3 regions of the Actinomadura meridiana genome follow, and region 2 is predicted to be linked to each of the others. Evidence: predicted binding sites of a transcription regulator. Region 2 holds the regulator's gene; each other region holds the start of a gene.
What was found. Region 2 encodes HrcA, which represses chaperone genes, less so after heat shock. Its sites were predicted from a motif close to TTGGCACTCTCNNNNNGAGAGTGCCAA; they were not measured.
Positions count from the first base shown of each region.

Region 1: the regulator HrcA is predicted to act here: its motif matches at 1,364-1,390, upstream of groL (chaperonin GroEL).
Region 3: the regulator HrcA is predicted to act here: its motif matches at 1,645-1,671, upstream of groES (co-chaperone GroES).

Region 1 is NZ_BAABAS010000011.1:2,453-5,724, forward strand. Features, by position in the region: gene groL (chaperonin GroEL) at 1-1,233, opposite strand, end outside; gene ABD808_RS19530 (hypothetical protein) at 1,595-1,897, shown strand; gene ABD808_RS19535 (DapH/DapD/GlmU-related protein) at 2,006-2,530, shown strand; gene ABD808_RS19540 (DUF5959 family protein) at 2,534-2,932, opposite strand; gene ABD808_RS19545 (MoaD/ThiS family protein) at 2,996-3,272, opposite strand, start outside.
Region 2 is NZ_BAABAS010000005.1:357,064-360,335, forward strand. Features, by position in the region: gene ABD808_RS10905 (DUF3097 domain-containing protein) at 1-483, opposite strand, end outside; gene hrcA (heat-inducible transcriptional repressor HrcA) at 828-1,889, shown strand; gene dnaJ (molecular chaperone DnaJ) at 1,890-3,023, shown strand; gene ABD808_RS10920 (16S rRNA (uracil(1498)-N(3))-methyltransferase) at 3,093-3,272, shown strand, end outside.
Region 3 is NZ_BAABAS010000007.1:294,665-297,936, forward strand. Features, by position in the region: gene ABD808_RS19440 (class I SAM-dependent methyltransferase) at 307-1,548, opposite strand; gene groES (co-chaperone GroES) at 1,795-2,103, shown strand; partial or broken gene groL (chaperonin GroEL) at 2,190-3,272, shown strand, end outside.

The DNA of each region.
Region 1 (3,272 bases), on a different contig from region 2:
GACGATGCCCTCCTCGACCGCGGCCTTGGCGTTGCGGACGGCGTCCTCGATGCGGTGCTTGCGCTCCTTGAGCTCGACCTCCGTCGCGGCGCCGGCCTTGATGACCGCGACACCGCCCGCGAGCTTGGCCAGGCGCTCCTGGAGCTTCTCGCGGTCGTAGTCGGAGTCGGTGTTGTCGATCTCGGTGCGGATCTGGTTGACCCGGCCCGCGATCTCGTTGGCGTCACCGGCGCCGTCCACGATGGTGGTCTCGTCCTTGGCGATGACGATCTTGCGCGCCCGGCCGAGCATGTCGACCGAGGTGTTCTCCAGCTTGAGGCCGACGTCCTCGCTGATGACCTGGCCACCGGTCAGGGTGGCGATGTCGCCCAGCATGGCCTTGCGGCGGTCGCCGAAGCCCGGGGCCTTCACGGCCACGGACTTGAAGATCCCGCGGATCTTGTTGACGACCAGGGTGGCCAGCGCCTCGCCCTCGACGTCCTCCGCGATGATCAGCAGCGGCTTGCCGGACTGCATGACGCCCTCAAGCACGGGCAGCAGGTCCTTGTTGGCCGACACCTTGCCCTGAACGATCAGGATGTACGGGTCCTCGAGGACCGCTTCCATCCGCTCCGGGTCGGTCACGAAGTAGTGCGAGATGTAGCCCTTGTCGAAGCGCATCCCCTCGGTGAGCTCGAGCTCCAGACCGAAGGTCTGGCTCTCCTCGACCGTGATGACGCCTTCCTTGCCGACCTTGTCCATCGCCTCGGCGATCATCTCGCCGATCTGCGGGTCACCCGCGGAGATGGACGCCGTGGAGGCGATCTGCTCCTTGGTCTCCACGTCCTTGGCCAGCTTGGACAGCTCCTCGCTGACCCGCTCGACCGCGGACTCGATGCCGCGCTTCAGCGACATCGGGTTCGCACCGGCGGCCACGTTGCGCAGGCCCTCGCGCACCAGCGCCTGGGCGAGCACGGTGGCGGTGGTGGTGCCGTCACCCGCGACGTCGTCGGTCTTCTTGGCGACCTCCTTGACGAGCTCCGCGCCGATCTTCTCCCACGGGTCCTCGAGCTCGATCTCCTTGGCGATCGACACACCGTCGTTCGTGATCGTGGGGGCGCCCCACTTCTTCTCCAGCACGACGTTGCGGCCCTTGGGACCAAGGGTCACCTTGACGGCGTCGGCGAGCTGGTTCATGCCGCGCTCGAGACCGCGACGGGCCTCCTCGTCGAACGCGATCATCTTTGCAGCCATAGGCTCCAGTCCTCCCGGAACAAGGTGGCTTAGCTGGACCGAGCCGACGCCCGCGACGGACGGCCCCCGCCGACGACTGCCATTCCGTCGCCGAGCTGAGGCCTCATCGCCCCGATCCCAGACTGTGAAGTTGTCACTCTCCACAGCAGAGTGCCAACCGTTTGTTTAGCACTCTACCCCGTCGAGTGCAAGCGCCACACATCCTCGCCCCCACGACCGTCACCAACCTGCCCCAACCCACCCCCACCTGCGTCGAAGCCTCGTTCGAGAGCGCCTGGAGCCCGCTGGCTTCGCGACGTCCCACCACGTCCGTGGGTTCGCACTCCTCCGGTCGGCCAGGCCGCCGCGGATGCTGGTCCTCATGGATCAGACCCGGAGCCGTGCCGTGGTCGTCTACTTGAGCGTGGGACGGAGTCCCTTTCCGGAAGGCGGTTGGCTCGACGCGGCGTGTTATGCCCGAGCCGTTCGCGAGTACAACTCCGATGAGGTCCTCGACCAAGTTCGAGAAATCGCCTCCATTCCCGCCACCGATGAGGACGGCGACCGTGTCCGTGGTCTCTTCCTCGTCTCCCACGATGAGGGACACCAGACCGAATGGCAGGTCAGAGACGGGCAGGTCCTGGTCACTCAGGCACCGGCCCGCTATGACTATCTCTGGCGATAGCGACGCCGGCGCGAGTCGTTTCCTGGAGCCGCGCGAACGACTGCCACTCATGCGCGGTCAGTTCACACACACCTGTGGAAGGATCACAGTATGTCCAGTGGTCATCTCATGCGGATTCACGGTGCCGAGTTCCAGGCCATGGCGGAGAGGGTGCTGCGGGCCACCGAGCTCACCTCCCGGCTGAACGTCCTGCCTTTCGAGGACGAGGCGGGTAAGGCTGATCTGTTCGAACAGATCCTTGGCAAGCCGCTGCCAGAGAGAGTGACGATCTACCCGCCCTTCTACACCGACCACGGGCTTCGGCTGGAACTCGGGGAGCGTGTGTTCGTCAACCAGAACTGCACGTTCCTTGATTACGCCGGTATCCGGCTCGCCGAGCGGGTGCTGGTCGGGCCGAAGGTCACGTTCATCACCATGGGACATCCGGTCGACCCCGGGGAGCGGCGGGAATGGCTGACCGGTGGGCCCATCGACGTTTCGGAGAACGTGTGGATCGGGGCCGGTGCCACGATCCTGCCCGGTGTCAGCATCGGCCGTGATTCCGTGGTCGCGGCCGGGGCGGTCGTGGCCGATGACGTCCCGCCGTCGACCCTGGTGACGGGGGCCAAGGCGGGCGTTCATCGGGCCTGGTGAGTCTTAGGCGGGGAAGTTCGCGCGGAGGTCGGTCAGGCGTTGGCGGTGGTCGTCCAGCCAATCCTTGGCGACCTCGATCGTCAGTTCGACCGTTACCAGGAAGGACTGGGAGTCGACCACGGCGACGTGTACGCGGTCGTGGTCGTCGATTTCCAGGTGGATTTCGGTCGCGCGTTGGCCTTCGCGCCAGGCCGCGCTGTCGGCGCCCTGGGCCAGGGAGTCGAGGGTCTTCTCCCAGGCGGTCAGGTCCTCGGCGTCCAGGGAGGTCCTGATGCCGCCGCTGACGAAATAGCTGCCGACCTCGATCATGCCGGTGAGACCGCCGGGCTCCTGGCCCGTCACCCGCAGGACGACGCTGTTTCCGAGGTCGTCGGCGAGGTGGATCAACTCGTGCTCTGCCACCGCGCCATCGTAGGGCGAACCCGGTCCCGGGTGGGCCGGGACCGGGTCAAAAGGGTCGAACCGTCAGCCGCCCGCGACGGCGGGGATGATCGAGATCTGGGCGCCCTCGGGGGTGGGGGTGTCCAGGCCGTCGGCGAAGCGGACGTCCTCGTCGCCGACGTAGACGTTGACGAACCGGCGGATCTTGCCCGCGTCGTCCAGGATGCGGGCGGAGATGCCGGAGTGGCTGGCCTCCAGGTCGGCGACGACGGCGCGGAGGGTGTCGCCCTCCGCCTTCACCTCGGATTCGCCGCCGGTGTAGGTCCGCAGGATGGTCGGGATACGGACGGACACGCTGCTC
Region 2 (3,272 bases):
AGGGCCGAACTCCTCGACGATGGGGGGCAGGTCGTCCACGCCTTCGAGGTACTCCACGACGACGCCCTCGACCCGCAGGTCGTGGCCCCAGATCTTCTCGACCAGCTCCGCGTCGTGGACGCCCTCCACGTAGATGCGGCTCTCCTTCGCCACCCGGGCCCGCAGCCCCTGGACGGCGATCGACCCGGACGCCGACCGCGCCCGCCCGCGCGACGCCGCGTCCGGCGGCGCGGGCCGGACGAGCGTGACCGGTTTTCCGTCGATCAGGAAACCCGACTTGGTCAGCGGGAACACCCGCCGCTTGCCGAACCGGTCCTCCAGCGTGACGCCGGTTTTGTCGCAGCCGACGACCGCGCCGCAGAACCCGCTGTCGGGGTCCTCGGCGACGAGCCCCGGTTCGGCCGGGACCTCGGGGATCTGGCCCTTGCGCGGCCGACGCCAGTCACCGGCCAGCACGTCGTTTCCATAGTTCTTACTCCGCACGGATCCGCACATTAACCCGGACGGACGCCCAGGTGGCGTCGTCCCTCGTCTCCCGGCGTGGCGCGAACGGCCACGGGTCGCCCACGGGTCGCCCACGGGTCGCCCACGGGGCGGCCACCGGACGGACGGTCGGCGCGAATCGGTGGCGGAGTCCAAGGAGATAAGATCGCGCAGCCGTACGGGTCCGGGCGGACCCTCCAGAGTGCGGCCTCCGGGCCGTACACTTGGCACTCGGGAGCAAGGAGTGCCAGTCGGTGCGGTGACGCTCACCGGACCGGCCGCCCGGCACGGCGGGGCGGTCCGAGCCGACCGCTCGGGCCCGGCGGGACGAAGGAGGTGATCGGGTGCTGGACGACCGGAAGCTCGCGGTCCTGCGCGCCATCGTGGAGGACTTCGTCTCCACCAACGAACCGGTGGGCTCCAAGGCCCTGACCGACCGGCACAACCTCGGGGTGTCCCCGGCCACCATCCGCAACGACATGGCGGTCCTGGAGGAGCAGGGGTACATCACCCAGCCCCACACCAGCGCCGGGCGCGTCCCCACCGACAAGGGCTACCGGCTGTTCGTCGACCGGCTGTCCACGATCAAGCCGCTGTCGGTCGCCGAGCGCCGCGCGATCGAGACGTTCCTGTCCGGCGCCTACGACCTCGACGACGTCGTCGGCCGCACGGTGCGGCTCCTCGCGCAGCTCACCCGGCAGGTCGCCGTCGTGCAGTACCCGTCGCTGACCCGCTCGTCGGTGCGGCACGTCGAACTCGTCCCGGTCGCCGAGGGCCGGTTGCTGCTCGTCCTGATCACCAACACCGGGCGGGTGGAGCAGCGGGTGATCGACGTCCCGCCGCACGGCTCCGGCGGGTCCGGCGGGCCGTCCGCGCAGAGCAAGCCGGACGCGCTCTCGGAGGAATCGATCGGGCACCTGCGGGCGTTGCTGAACACGTGTCTCGACGGGCTCGGTCTCGGCGACGTCCCGACGGCGCTCGTCGACCTGCCGAACAAGGTGACCCCCGACGAACGGCCGCTCGCGGCGGCGGTCCTGTCGGTGCTGCTTGAGACACTGGTCGACAAGCACGAGGAGAAGATCGTTTTCGCGGGTGCGGCGAACCTCGCCGCAGTGGACTTCTCGCAGAGCCTGCGGGACGTCCTGGTGGCGCTGGAGGAGCAGGTGATCCTGATGCGGCTGCTCGGCGAGACCGGCGACTCCTCTAAGGTTACGGTGCGGATCGGCACCGAGAACCCCGACCTGGGGCTCCGGTCCACCTCGGTCGTCGCCGCCGACTACGGCGTGGGCGACCTCACCCTGGCCCGGCTGGGAGTGCTCGGGCCTACACGCATGGATTACCCCAGCACGATGGGAGCGGTACGGGCAGTGGCACGCTACGTGGGACAGATCCTGGCGGGGTCGTAAGTGGCCAACGACTACTACGCGACCCTGGGCGTCCGGCGGGACGCCAGCCCCGACGAGGTCAAGAAGGCCTATCGGCGGCTCGCGCGGGAGCTCCACCCGGACGTCAACCCGGATCCGGAGACCCAGGACAGGTTCAAGGAGATCACCCAGGCGTACGAGGTGCTCTCCGACCCGAAGAAGCGCGAGATGTACGACCTCGGCGCCGACCCGTTCGCGCCGAGCGGCGGCGCGGGCGCCGGCGGGTTCGGCGGCGCCGGGTTCCCGTTCAGCGACATCATGGACGCCTTCTTCGGCACCGCGGCGTCCCGGGGCCCCCGGTCCAGGGCGCGGCGCGGCCGCAACGCGACGCTGCGGGTCGAACTCGACCTGAGCGAGACCGCGTTCGGCACGACCCGCGAGCTGTCCATCGACACCGCGGTCGCCTGCACCAGCTGTGAGGGCTCGGGCTGCGCGCCCGGCACCCACCCCGACACGTGCGACACCTGCCACGGCCGGGGCGAGGTCCAGCAGGTCCAGCGGTCGTTCCTCGGCCAGGTCATGACGGCCCGGCCGTGCCCCGCGTGCGGCGGGTTCGGCTCGGTGATCCGCAACCCGTGCACCGAGTGCTCCGGCGAGGGCCGCGTCCGCACCCGCCGGACCGTCAAGGTCAAGATCCCGGCCGGGGTGGAGAACGGCATCCACATCCAGCTCGCCGGGGAGGGCGAGGTCGGCCCCGGCGGCGGCCCGCCCGGCGACCTGTTCCTGGAGATCGTGGAGAAGGCCCACGCGATCTACGAGCGGGAGGGCGACGACCTGCACTGCACGGTCGAGATCCCGATGACGGCGGCGGCGCTCGGCACCAGCGTCAGCATCGAGACCCTGGACGCCACCGAGAGCGTCGACATCAAGCCCGGCACCCAGTCCGGGCAGGTCATCACGCTGTACAACCGGGGCGTCCGGCATCTCAACGAGAGCGGCCGCGGTGACCTGATGATCCATGTGAACGTGGAGACGCCGAACCGGCTCGACGAGGAGCAGGAGGAGCTGCTGCGGCGGCTCGCCACGCTGCGCGGCGAGGAACGTCCGCCCGGCAAGTTCGCGCCGGGCCAGCGCGGCATGTTCTCCCGCATCAAGGACGTCTTCAACCAGCACTGAAGAGCGGCGGCGGAGGCCTACCAGGAAGGACTCCGCGGCCCCTCCAAACACGGTGATTAGGGATTCCGCATGAGCCCGCCGGTGTTCCTCGCCGGGACGGACGCGCTGGAACGCGGCAGCGTCGTCCTCGACGGCCCCGAGGGCCGGCACGCCGCGACCGTGCGGCGGCTACGGCCCGGGGAGCGCGTCGACCTGACCGACGGCGCGGGCCTCCTCGCCGAATGCGTCGTGACCGCCGCCGACCGGGCG
Region 3 (3,272 bases), on a different contig from region 2:
TGTCGCCCTACGCCGGTCGCCGCTCGACCGGCACCCGTGGGCGCGATGTGCCGCCGCCCGGCGGGGACGCGCCATTTCGATGACGTATTCAGGGGCGCGGAAGGCCCGGTCGCTGAACTCGGCTTGGTGTTCTGGGCCTTCTCGAACACGGCGCGTGGATTAGCGGCCGGGTTCGCGGCATTGCCGGGCGCCCGCGATCACTGGTGAAACCGATGCCGGAAAACGTCGATGATTTGCCCGCGCATGGCGCGTCGCGCTGTCCGGCTTGGCCCGGTCGGGCCGCCGGGAAGATCTTTGGACTCGATGTCACGCGAGGGCCGGACCTGGCCTTCCGACGGGACGGGTCAGCAGCGCGACCGGGTCACGTCCCACCCGGGTCACCACCAGCGTCAACTCCCCGGACGGGCCACCGGACGCCCGGCGCCCACCGAAGCCGAGGGCGCGGCGGAGCTGGTCGACGTCCACCGCCGAGCCGCGCTTCTTCACGGTGAGCACGCCGACCTCGCGGCGCCGCAGCTCCGCGCGCAGGCGCTTGACCGAGAACGGCAGCACGTCGTCGATCTCGTACGCCGACGCGAACGGCGTGGCCAGCAACTGGTCGGACGTGATGTACGCGATGCGCGGATCCGCGAGCCCGCCCCCGACCAGCTCCGTGACCTCATCTACCAGGTGGGCGCGGATCACGGCCCCGTCGGGCTCGTACAGGTAGCGGCCCCACGCGCGCACGTCCGGGTCGCCCGAGCCTCGCGGGGTCAGCGTCCACACCTGTGGATCGTCGTCGGACGAGAGCAGCGTGGCGCGCCGGCCCACGTCCCCGGCGAGCGCGCCGAGCCACAGGGCCGCCTCCTTGACGTCGCCGCCGACCGAGACCCACTCCGCCTCGGCACCGTCCGGGACGGCCTCGTGCGGAATACCTGGCGCGACCTTCACACACGCGCCGGGAGCACGCCCGGCCAAGCCCAGAACGACGTCCAACGGCGGCTGGTACGACTTCGGATCGAAGACCCTGCCTCGCGCGGTACGCCGACCCGGGTCGGCGAACACGGCATCGAACCCGCCCGGGTCTTCCAGCGTCGCGTCACCCACCCGCACGGAGGCGAGACCGTCCAACCCCAATGCGGCCACGTTGGCCGCAGCCACCTCGGCTGTCAGAGGGTCAAGCTCCACGCCTTCCCCGGTGAGGCCCGCGCGCGCTCGCGCGATGAGGTCGGCGCCGATCCCGCACCCCAGTTCCAGGACACGCGCACCAGGCAGACGGTCCGCGAAGCGCCGCGCACGATACGACGCCACGCTCGCGCGGGTGGACTGCTCCAGCCCCTTCTGCGTGAAGTACATGCGGTCGGCGTCGCCGCCGAACTTCACTCGCGCGCGCTTGCGCAACCGCACCTGAGTCAGAGCCGCGCGCACGACCCCGGGGTCATCGTGGCGCTCGCGCAGCCGGGAGGCCGCCGCCAGCAGACCGTCGTCGGTCACGTCCAGATCCGTCGCCTCGGCGAGAAGTGCCTGGCCGGACGGGCCCCGCAAAGCCTGGAATGACACCATGTCCATGGGGGGAAGTTAGCCGCCGGTGAACAGGGGTCGACGACTGCCGTGCCGCTCCGTGTCCGTGTTGACTGCTTACCGGGCACGGAATAGTCTCCATGACTGGCACTCTCCGACTGAGAGTGCCAAACAGCGACGAAGGTCGGTCTGACACCCGCGACGGCAGGCCGGTCCAGGGTCGCCTCTTCTGTCACAAAGTGCTGGCCGGCCATCCGTGGTCGGCCGAGGACCAATCGAAGGGGAGGTCAGATCGTGACGACCGCCACCAAGGTTGTTCTCAAGCCGCTCGAGGACCGCATCGTCGTCCAGCCGCTTGAGGCCGAGACCACCACCGCGTCGGGCCTGGTCATTCCGGACACCGCCAAGGAGAAGCCCCAGGAGGGCACCGTCCTTGCCGTCGGTCCGGGTCGCGTCGACGACAAGGGCGAGCGCGTCCCGGTCGACGTGAAGGTCGGCGAGGTCGTGCTCTACAGCAAGTACGGGGGCACCGAGGTCAAGTACAACAACGAGGACTACCTCGTCCTCTCCGCCCGCGACGTGCTCGCCGTCATCGAGAAGTAATCACCGAGAACGTGATGCACCCGCCCCGGTCGGCGCCGCCTTCGGCGGGCCGGTCGGGGCGAATCGCGTGAAAGAGGAGAATCCGCATGGCGAAGATCCTGGAGTTCGAGGAGGACGCTCGCCGGGCTCTTGAGCGCGGCGTCAACGCTCTCGCGGACGCCGTCAAGGTGACGATCGGCCCGCGCGGCCGCAACGTCGTCATCGACAAGAAGTTCGGCGCGCCGACGATCACCAACGACGGTGTCACCATCGCCCGCGAGGTGGAGCTGGAGGACCCCTACGAGAACCTGGGGGCCCAGCTCGCCAAGGAAGTGGCGACCAAGACCAACGACATCGCGGGCGACGGCACCACCACGGCGACCGTCCTCGCGCAGGCCGTGGTCCGGGAGGGCACCCGAAACGTGGCGGCCGGGGCGTCGCCGCTGGCGCTCAAGCGCGGCATCGACGTCGCCGCCCAGTACGTGTCCGACCAGCTCCTCAAGACGGCCCGCGAGGTCGAGGAGAAGGGCGAGATCGCGCACGTCGCGACCATCTCCGCGCAGGACCCGCAGATCGGCGAGCTGATCGCGGAGGCGTTCGAGAAGGTCGGCAAGGACGGCGTCATCACCGTCGAGGAGGCCCACACCATGGGCCTCGAACTGGAGTTCACCGAGGGCCTCCAGTTCGACAAGGGCTACCTGTCGCCGCACATGGTCACCGACCCCGAGCGCATGGAGGCCGTCCTGGAGGACGCCTACGTGCTCATCGTGGACGGCAAGATCTCCAACGTGCAGGAGTTCCTGCCGCTGGCCGAGCAGGTCGCCCAGACCAAGAAGCCGCTGCTCGTGGTGGCCGAGGACGTCGAGGGCGAGGCCCTGGCGCTGCTGGTCGCCAACAAGATCCGCGGCACGTTCACCTCCGTCGGGGTGAAGGCGCCGGGCTTCGGCGACCGCCGCAAGGCGATGCTGGGCGACATGGCCACCCTGACCGGCGGCCAGGTCGTCAGCGAGGCCATCGGCCTCAAGCTCGACTCCATCGGCCTGGAGGACCTGGGCCGCGCCCGCCGCATCACCGTCACCAAGGACGAAACCACCATCGTCGACGGTGAGGGCTCCGCGGACGACATCACCGGCCGGATCAACCAGATCAAGGTCGAGATCGACAACTCCGACTCCGACTGGGACCGGGAG